2 regions of the Paenibacillus sp. FSL H7-0943 genome follow, and region 1 is predicted to be linked to the other one. Evidence: riboswitches for the same ligand, from Rfam matches in the RefSeq annotation. Region 1 holds a riboswitch; the other holds the start of a gene.

Region 1 (5,138 bases):
CTGGCTTCTTCTGGATCAGTGAGCCTGCAACTGCCAGCATCGCGATTATAGAGACATAACGGCCAAGCAGCATTACGATCCCGGTTGTAACATTCCAAAAGGTGGTGTTGTCCGCAAGCCCTTCAAATCCTGAACCATTGTTCGCGGCAGAAGAGACATATTCATATAACACTTGGCTAAGTCCATGGAATCCGGGATTCGTGATGGAACCGTTGCCCAAGTCCGTTAAGAACGCACCTGCTGTTGGTACAAGGATAATGAACGGATGCACAAGGATAGCAATCGCAATTAGCTTCATCTCCTTGGCTTCTATCTTTCGCCCGAGAAACTCTGGTGTTCTGCCAACCATTAGTCCACATAAGAAGACACCCATGATGGCATACATCAGCATATTGATTAGTCCGACACCTTTTCCCCCAAAGACGTTGTTGAGCATCATTAGGGCCAGAGGGGTAATGCCACCCAGCGGTGTCAGCGTATCATGCATATTGTTAACACTACCTGTCGTAGCTGCCGTTGTTACCGAAGTGAACAGCGAAGATTGCGGGATACCAAAACGTACCTCTTTACCTTCCATGCTGCCTTGCGAAGACTCGATCCCCAGCGCATTGATAGCTGGATTGCCTTTGGTTTCCGCATAATAATTCAATCCCAGCAGTAGTACGAACAAGGTCATCATTGCTGTGAAAATCACCCAGCCCTGACGTTTGTTCTTAGCGAACAATCCGTACATATATGGCAAAGAGGCTGGCAGCATCCACATAGAGAGAATCTCCAGAACGTTCGTAAGTGGATTAGGGTTCTCAAAAGGATGTGCTGAATTGGCTCCGAAGAAGCCGCCACCATTCGTACCTAAGTGTTTAATTGATTCCAAAGAAGCGACTGGACCGATAGCGATTTGTTGCGTCTGCCCTTCAAGTGTAGTGACCTCAAGCGATGGCTTGAGCGTTTGTGGCACATGCAATCCTACCAGCACCAATGAAACTAGCAGAGCTAATGGAATGAATACACGAATATGTGCTTTTACGAAGTCCTCGAAAAAGTTCCCGACTGATTTCTGTCCTGTAATCCCTCTGACAAAAGCAACCGCAACAGAAAATCCGCTCGCTGCAGACGTGAACATCATCATCGTGATGACTGCCATTTGTGAAAAATACGATAGTCCCGTCTCCCCGCTATAATGCTGCAGGTTCGTATTGGTCATAAAGCTGATCACCGTATTGAATGAAAGCGTCTGTTCCATATCGGCAATTCCATTCGGGTTCAGCGGCAATCCCCGCTGTAATCTCAGAAAAATATAACTGAAAGCAACCAGTACGATATTAGTTAAAACAAAGCTGAGTGCATACTTCTTCCAGGACATTCCGTCCCGTTTTTTCAGGCCGATCAGCTTATAAATACCTTTCTCTGTGCCTGCAAACCAGCGATCCGTACGATTCGGTTCGTTAGAAAATACATGATATAAATACGTTCCCATCGGCTTGACCAGCAAGATGAGAATTACAATTACGACGACTATTTGCAAAATGCCCATGAATGCCCCTCCTTAAAATTTCTCAGGATGAATCAACGCGTAAACCAGATATATAAACAACAGTAGGGTAACAGCGATTACTAGAATCACAGCTTATCCCTCCCCGTATCCTCAACTACACCTGCGCACCAGCGCATAAAGCCATAAAATAACCCGTAAATTACAGCTAACGAAGCCACCATATACAGATCCATCATATCTTCCGCACTCCTTCCATTATCCTTGATGAGGTGATCTATCGATTAGAAAATCAGCATCACCACTATGGGAATAGATTACATAGCTCGCACCAAGTCTTTTATAGACCAATCTAGGATTTATTGAACTTGTAATCACAAAAATCGGCTGTGTCGTCCAGGTACGGCACATCTGAATATAGCGGCAGCAAAGCGGAAAGCTGCTCTCAAACAGATATACCCTGCCTACCGGGAACGATGGGCGAAACCAAGTGCTCTGATGGCGGGTATCCACTAGAATAACCTGCTCAATCCCGAGCTCCTCAAGTAAAGCTTTCTCAGCCACATTGTTGGTTAATCCCGCCATCTTAATACCCCTGAACTTCAGAAGTTTAATGAAATGTTCTCCCGCCTTTGTAGGCGCACATACAAGCACATATTCATTCTGATCCGTCATCTTTTTTTCTCCTCCTGCTCATTTACAACAAGGAGGCAACGAAAATCTCCGAAAGGATGTTGACCTATCGTCATTTTCGGGCACAACCTAAAGCTCGGTTGTGTCACGTCATTAGACGCTGCCTTACAAATACCGCTAATGATGAATTTAGCGACCTCTTAGGGGAGGCCTCCATAAATGCTTTGCTTCTAAGAGCACAGCAAAAAGCCACAAAGGATCTCCTCTGTGGCTCGCTAGCGGTCACATTGCACTCATCCTCTCTCCATACGCTTACGAGGTTAGCTGTCGGATTCGGGCGGTGAGAGTCGCCCTACCTGTATAGATGCAAGCTCACTCACACCCTCTACAGGATTCACCCCATAATCGGCTTCCGACTCTCACATCGGCTGCCGATTGTTGGTTCCCCCGCTTTCCTTACCGGAAATTAAGCGGATCAAATATTCGATTGTCGTTGAAACAGGAGTAATCATACTCTTATGCACGAAGACTTGTAAAACCTGAATGATGCCAAAATAATGCAAATTAAAAACTATTTTCCCATTAGATAGCGCTTACTTGATATCTAATCTCTCTATATCTCTTGTTTACTCGAGTTTGGAGCGTTTAATCGCTATCTATAGTACATGTGATTTTATTCACCTTTTTAGAGCGAAAATACTGCAAATTCCCATTATAGGTAGAAACGCAAGAAGCTGAGGCTGAGCGAGAAAGAGGCGCGATAACACGCCATAAATACCTATTTACCTCGTTTTTCAGTCGTAGTCGGCAGGATATGGTTAAAATTGCTCTAAAAGAACATTTTCCGTTTTTTACAGAAAATCTTGAAAAGAGTATGATTCGGGTTGAATCTAATTCATGAAAAACAATCAACGCTGAGTTCCTGCATTCGCAGGGAACGGGGGAACCATCAGGCCATCTGGCCTACTTGGGGTGAATCCAAAGGAGACTGCATAAGTCTCAATAGGTAGGGCGACTCTCACCGTCCGAATCCGACAGCTAACCTCGTAAGCGTAAAGAGAGAGACCCTTGATCCGCCACGCTTTGGCCCAGGTATATCTGCCTGTAATCCAAAACCGCAGCAGAGGTCCTCCTCTTGCTGCGGTTTTTGCGTTACCTAAGCTTATTAGGTGATAGCACGCTGGATGGGGTGAATGTTTTGAAGCACTATTATTTAGGGATACATCAAGGGCTGCTTGAGCCGATAAGTCTAAATTACGTTTGTTTCGGGGCCTTGTGGTTCGAAGAACATAATCACAGGTACATTGTAGGCTATGCATTTGGCCAGAACCAGATCCAAGCCCTTCGCCAGTTCAGCACACCTTCTTCTTGTAAAGACTGTTTAGACTCTAAGATTGTATATGAGATATATAAAAAAATTCGAGAACAACAGCAGCAGCAGGATTGGTCATCACACCAAAAGCTCCCGTGGTTTACAGCCTTCAAGGAGCCTTGGAAAGATGTAAGCGCCGGTTGGTATGTCTTGAGATCCCGCAGCACCTTTCCCTTACATCTATCTGTTATACGAAAAGAGAAGTTCCGACTATGGCTAGAGCATACCGCAGTCTGTGAGAATAAAATGGAGATGCTCGCTTGTGTAGAAAAGGCTAGTGTCACTCATCATGTTGACTTAAAGCTTTTGGAAATCTAAGGAGGAACCCTACTATGGACCAGCGCAGACTATCCCGCATTGAAGTATTTGTATTGGATGAACCCGAGCCTATTCACTATGGAATGGAAGGGGCTGAAGGCTGCCGTTATGGTATTCTGAAGCTCACCTGTAAGGGAGGCTGCAGTTGGGGGGCTTGTCTGATCTCTGCCAACACCAAAAATTTCGATCTTATTAAATGGAGTTCTTTTTTACGGGCCATCTGTCATTGCCGTCTTGAAGAAGCGCTGGATAAGGTCCGCCGCGAAGGTTCAGATTGGGAGCAGGTTAAGCTTGAGCTAGTTCAGGGTGCTTTGCAGGATTTAAAGGCCAAGCTCCAGGGTAAATCCTTGGCAGGGCATATTCAGCAAGGGCGTCTGTACAGTGTTGCAGCAGGGGGGAGCAATTCCAGAAGTGAACGGCTCTACTACAAGCCTTCAAAAGCTTTATCCACTGCCTCCCAGCAGAAACACAGTTGCCCGGAACCAGACACCGCCGATCTCATCAATAAATCCATCTCTTACTTTTCTATATTATAGATTCAAGCAAATCTCTCAATCTGAAAGGATCGTGTTCACCATGCCTGACCCCTTACCTCCCGAGTCCACCTACAGTACTAAATTTGCAGAGTGTGTTCAAAAGTATACTAATGAAGTCTACGTACTTAGTTCCATGTTGTTAGAACAATCTAATGAGGCAGACAAGATTACTATCCGCACCTTCACAGAGCTTCATAAAATATATCGTCAGGATGAATTCGATCCTCAGTTATTCTCTATCCACGCTTACCGCACTTGTATTCGCCAGTGTGCTGATTCTTTTGCCCGGCGCTCGCTTCTATCGGCTAAGGCATTACCTTGGGAGGAACAGCTTGTGAAGGTATTGTGGTACGGCTTAAAGCTGCCTCTTTCTCAAATAAGCATTATTCTGCAAAAAAGTGTTCCTGCATTGAAAGCACAGCTTAGAGCTGTACGGGAGCAGATGACCGCCCAAGCGGATGTACTAACGAGCGCAAATCTTTCTATAATTTAGTCTCTGACTAGAATTCAGACAATCTTTAAGCGTATGAAGCATCTAACGGACTCAGGAGCCTTTAATTGAAGCTTTTCCTCAAATATGGTCGGCGTTCGGACTCCAGAGTCACTAATTGTTTATAGAGCACCAAATATACGCCTACTTCCACTCAATAGCATCACTGGAGTCCGCACCCCCTTCAAAAGACCTTGAAATCGCCAAATAACGCCTTCTGAGTCCGAAAGTAAAAATCCCGAGCGATGAACGTCTCGGATCGTCTTAAAGCAAGCCCTAATCATCTTCCACCAAGAC
Region 2 (5,138 bases), 500 kb from region 1:
AAACGGAGTGATATACGTGGGTGTAAAGCATGGTAGAGATTACGGTGAAATTCTAACAGATTTGACCGAAGCCGTCGGACGAATTTCCGATGGATATTTATTTTTTGAGATGGATCCGGACGAGTGGCAGGAACTACCCCAAGAATCAAAGCTGGAGGTATGGGAAGCATTGGCTGAGGATCTTTTCTTTGCGCTGGGTAATGAACCTATGATTGAGGTGGGGAGCGGCGTAATTATTTACGATAAGGACACGCACCGCATTAATATTTTAGTTGGCGAAGAGGATTTGGCTTCAGTGGTTTTGATTTAGGTTGAGGAGACGTCTGGACGTAATTTGCCCGTAGTTAGTAGCCCGTGTTAAAATTGATAAAGCCGAGTTATAATCGCTGGGATTTGTGAATACATTAAATCGAAAATATCGCCATTATCCTGGCACATCCCTTGGACCTCAGAAGCTAAGGGATGTTTTGTTTAAAGCCTAAGACAAGTAAAGGGAACTGCGCACTTTACTGCAATTTTTTGTAAGGGAGGAAACGAATTGTTATTTACGGAAGAGGAACTGCGTGAGGAGATCACCAAGCTAGAGGGCTGGAAGCTGGAAGATAACGTTATGGTACGAAAATATATGTTCAGCCAATATATGAAGGGCATTGCGTTTGTTGATGAAGTAGCCACGATTTCAGAAGCCTTCGATCATCATCCACATATTACGATTGATTATAAAACAGTTACACTGCGACTTGAATCTAATGAAGAAGATGGGATTACGGCTCTAGATCTTCGAGAGGCGCATCAATTTAATGAAGCCTTTGAAAAAAATCACTAGTTTAGCCGAAATCATAAAATAAACGCCCGTGCAGAGATAGTCACCTATCTCATACACGGGCGTTTTTAGTTGCTTGGGTGGGTTACTTTTTCTCTGAGAGCCAGAGTGCGACGTTGGCGATCTCTTCAGGCGCTAGTTTCTCCTTAAAGGAAGGCATTTGGCCACGTCCTTTAGTGACGATGCTATAGATTTCCTCAGCGTCATGCTGGCCACCTTCATTCTGAAGACTTGGTCCAACTCCACCTTGAAGCTGATCGCCGTGACAGGTGATACAGCTGGCTTTCACGGTTGCTTCTGCCTTTGCTGCGTCCAGTTGAACTACCGGCATCGTGGGCTTATTTTCTTCCGCTACCTCTTCTTTACCCGGAAGTGTAAACATGAGTACTACCGCAAAGGCACAGGCGGCAAAAAACAAACCGCTCATGATCCATTTCTGCATCCCAATTCGTCCCTTCTATGTAAGCTGCTCCCTACATTATAGCTTATGGTGAAGCGTTATCATAGGGTTTGTGACAAAAAAATGAACGAGAATACAATCATTCTCATGAAATATATGGTATTTAATATCATTTGTCATAGACCATGCAATAAAAAGGTTTGTCTCCTGTAGGTGTGCGGCGTTCATACGTATCTGTAATCGTAAATCCACATTTTTGATAAGTTCGAATGGCGCGTTGGTTCCAGGTCAGGACTTCTAGATCTATCTCACGATCAGGATAACGATTCAAGGCTGTCTGGACGATGGCATCTACGAATAGTTTGCCTAAACCATGGCCGCATAGATCGGGGCGCATCCCAACTCCTAAACGAACGACTCCTTCCATCGGGAACAACTGTGCGAATCCGCACAAAATCTCTTGTTCATTTAATATGGAGATATATTGTTCCTCCCGGAGCTGCGGATCGCCAAACTCGATGCCAAGAGCCTGCATCTGCTCCCACGGCATCCAGCCATAAATATTATATGGGGGCGTATAGCTCCACTTACAAATAGCTTCTCCGTGAATTGCCTCCATAGGAACAACATGAAAAGTTACCGAGGGATTTATCATAAGGTCAACGATCTCCTTTCACGAGGACATTGCTATATTACTAATTATATACAAAATGGGGGAGGTTCGACTCAGAAACTTTATATGAGAGGAATGTTTTACAAATTATGAGAGGGGTAAATAAGTAATAAGACAAAAAAACAAGCTCTCCTCCAAGAGTTACCTTGGAAAAGAGCCTATGTACGTTACTTATTGAACATCATCATTGTCTTCCGATTCAGCAGCAACCGATTGGTAAGCGTCTGTGCTCATAATGCGCTTAGCACCAACGTAGCGTTTCACGTAGTAGCTATCACTCAGAGAGCTAATCGTAACACCGCGTGAGGTAGAAGCGTGTGCGAACTTACCTTCACCGACATAAATGCCGACATGGGAGACACCTTTGCCACTTGTATTGAAGAATACAAGATCTCCGGCTCTTATATCATCACGGGAGATTGCTGTGCCCATTTGATATTGGGAACCTGATTGGTGTGGAAGGTTAATGCCAATCTTATCAAACACATACATTGTAAATCCGGAGCAATCAAATCCGTTAGTGGATATACCGCCGGATACGTATTTAGTACCGATGGCCTTGTCAATCACTTTATCCATTTTTGAATCTGCGAAAGCGCTTCCTGCTCCGATGGTGAGGATGATGGAAAAGCTTAGTACTGCTGCTGCTAACTTCTTCTTCAAAAGTGTATACCCCTTCCAAATGCCTACGAGGTTAGCTTAAGGGTTCGGTTGAAGGTCCCCTATGACCCCTCTATATAATGGAGGTCAATTCACCCAAAGTTGGTTCCCCCGTTTTCCTAATAGTTAGGAAACTCGGCTCATACTGTTGATTAGGATTAGCTTGTAATCAATACATGACAAAACCTTTGTAAATAACAACTTAATGATTACAAAAATGTTACTAAAATCTCACTGCGCTAATTGTAACAAACAGAAAGCCGCTTGGCAATCGTTTTTAACATATTAATGCAGAAAAATTGGCATTTTTACGGTAGAAAGGCATATGTAAGCGTTAATAATGACCTAATTTTTAATATAATTGCAATTTTTATCAAATAAACGTGTTTCAATCGGGCTCTAATAGTGTAAAAATATATTATGGAAAAAGAAAAACCCGAATTTGATTACGGGCATAATCAGATTCAGGTTCATATAGTTGTAATTATGAGGTTATAGTTGTGAGGAAGGTTTCAATCGAAGGCTACAGCTTGATAAGCTGAAGTACTCATTACTCTTTTAGCGCCAACATAACGATTGGCCCAGTAGGCCTGACTGAGTGAAGTGATGGTTACTCCACGCGAAGAGGACGATTGTGCGAATTTTCCGTTTCCAACATAAATGCCGACATGGGATACTCCATTGCCAAGTGTGTTAAAGAACACTAGATCACCAGAACGCAGATTGCTTTTGGATACAGCAGTTCCAACGCTATATTGAGCTTTTGATGTACGAGGTAAAGTAAGACCCACATTCTTGAATACATATTTTGTAAATCCAGAGCAATCAAATCCGGCAGTGCTTGTACCTCCGGTTTTATAGGCAACTCCAATAGTCTTTGAGATTACAGTGTCCATCTTAGAGTCGGCAAAGGCGCTTCCTCCACCAATAGATAATGCCATTACAAGTCCTAGCGCCGCAGCGACGCATTTTTTTCTTAAATTATGTCTTTTCAAAAGATGTACTCCTTCCAAGGCCTGCGAGGTTAGCTTAAGGGTTCGGTAGAAGATTCCCTATGATCCCTGTAAAGCGAGATCAATTCACCCAAAATATGGTTCCCCCACTTCCCGGTGCAAAGGAATTAGGCGTGTTAAGCACCAAGAGAATGACGTTTCGACAGTTACACTTACGATAAATACATTTAGTTATGTAGGAATCGTTTCAATTGATTACAAAATTGTTACTAATAGCACAGGACTTATTGTAACAGAGCTTTTATGATTTTGCAAATACTCTTAAGTTATCCGTAATGAGAAAAAGTCCCAGCTCCTGAATACAGGAATTGGGACCTTTTTATTATGTCAAATAAGGTTAATTTATTGTGGAAATGCTTTGCTACACCATAGATGATATTGTGCAGAGATTCCCCACATTTTTAAGAGCGTAGAAGGTAGTGGTGAGATTTGCCGTATTATAAGTGCCGGCAGGCCGGGACAGAACAGACCCGTCAGTCCGCACACTAGCAGTAAGAGCAAGCCTCCCGCACCAAGTACAATGGAAACACCTATAGCAGGAATCAGTGACCGCAAGCAGATGAACAGTGAGGAGAACATTCCTGTACCGCCGGTGTAACCAAACTGCATATATAGAAGAAACAGGCGCACGATAAAAATATATATAAGCCATGCCAATACGTATGGTACTAAATGAAGTAACAAAGTGTAGTTAAACAAAGAGGATAAGAACAGCCCGTACATTTTTGGAGCAAGCCAGTAAAGCGGCAGCAGGGTCAGAACCCATTCGATTAGGCTAAAGACTAAGACAGGTAGTCCATAGATCTTCATGCCAGGGAAAAAGAACAGTCCGCGCTCGCCCCTTCGCTCCTGGTGGAGCTCATGCAGCAATCCTGCCCTTATGAAAGGAGAAAGCAGAAGTCGCAAGACAACAAGTCCTAGAAGCATCCATAACCAAGTGCGTATCGCAGGGTCAGTATTCAAGCTGAACTGTCCCTCGATATAATACAACAGTCTGCCCATACCGCTGCCGCCGGCGTCTTTATCTGGATAGCGCAGTAGAATTGGAATAATAGCAGATCGGATGAAACCATACATAAAGTAGCCCCAGAGCAGTCGGTAGATGAAGAGCAGAATTAAAATATAAAATTGCTCCTTCATGCTTTGCCAGCCGCGGGTTATCGATGTTCTCACAATCATTCACCTCACCAGACAAGAGTTCCGAGCACGGTTTCAAGTAGTTTAGTTACACTTAACGTCCAGCGAGAGAGCGTCTTGGGCTCTATTTCCGCCAGCCTAAAGTTGTTTAAATGTTTGCTCTCCAATAAGATGGAATGCTCAGGGTCAATCTCAGCAGAGAGAAGAGGCTTATCGCTTAACAATTGAAACGTAGTCTCTGCTCCTTCACCGTTCCAGACCCGCTGCACCGAAGAGCTGTCGGCGAATGTGAATTTCACGGGAACATCAACGTAATGGCTCCCTTTATTTGAAATCTTCACTAATGATTCGTAGCTTTGAGCATCGCCGCTGTTATTTTTTTTAAAAGTAATCGTATCTACTGAGAAGTCAGGCGCACCATCACCATAAATG

Evidence for each region. A riboswitch is a leader RNA that binds a small molecule or an ion and turns the genes downstream of it on or off. The one in region 1 is predicted to bind cyclic di-AMP.
Region 2: it holds a riboswitch for cyclic di-AMP, as region 1 does, so the genes downstream of both, NSQ55_RS00540 (C40 family peptidase) here and NSQ55_RS02730 (hypothetical protein) in region 1, are expected to answer to the same signal.

The regions. Positions count from the first base shown of each region.
Region 1 covers NZ_CP150148.1:607,604-612,741, reverse strand. Annotated here, with positions in the region: gene kdpA (potassium-transporting ATPase subunit KdpA) at 1-1,534, opposite strand, end outside; gene NSQ55_RS02730 (hypothetical protein) at 1,751-2,167, opposite strand; cyclic di-AMP (ydaO/yuaA leader) riboswitch at 2,419-2,608, opposite strand; cyclic di-AMP (ydaO/yuaA leader) riboswitch at 3,028-3,192, shown strand; gene NSQ55_RS02725 (hypothetical protein) at 3,261-3,815, shown strand; gene NSQ55_RS02720 (hypothetical protein) at 3,830-4,351, shown strand; gene NSQ55_RS02715 (hypothetical protein) at 4,392-4,844, shown strand.
Region 2 covers NZ_CP150148.1:111,369-116,506, forward strand. Annotated here, with positions in the region: gene NSQ55_RS00520 (hypothetical protein) at 17-310, shown strand; gene NSQ55_RS00525 (4a-hydroxytetrahydrobiopterin dehydratase) at 539-826, shown strand; gene NSQ55_RS00530 (cytochrome c) at 909-1,265, opposite strand; gene NSQ55_RS00535 (GNAT family N-acetyltransferase) at 1,393-1,878, opposite strand; gene NSQ55_RS00540 (C40 family peptidase) at 2,068-2,520, opposite strand; cyclic di-AMP (ydaO/yuaA leader) riboswitch at 2,565-2,707, opposite strand; gene NSQ55_RS00545 (C40 family peptidase) at 3,069-3,497, opposite strand; cyclic di-AMP (ydaO/yuaA leader) riboswitch at 3,555-3,693, opposite strand; gene NSQ55_RS00550 (hypothetical protein) at 3,912-4,742, opposite strand; gene NSQ55_RS00555 (M1 family metallopeptidase) at 4,754-5,138, opposite strand, start outside.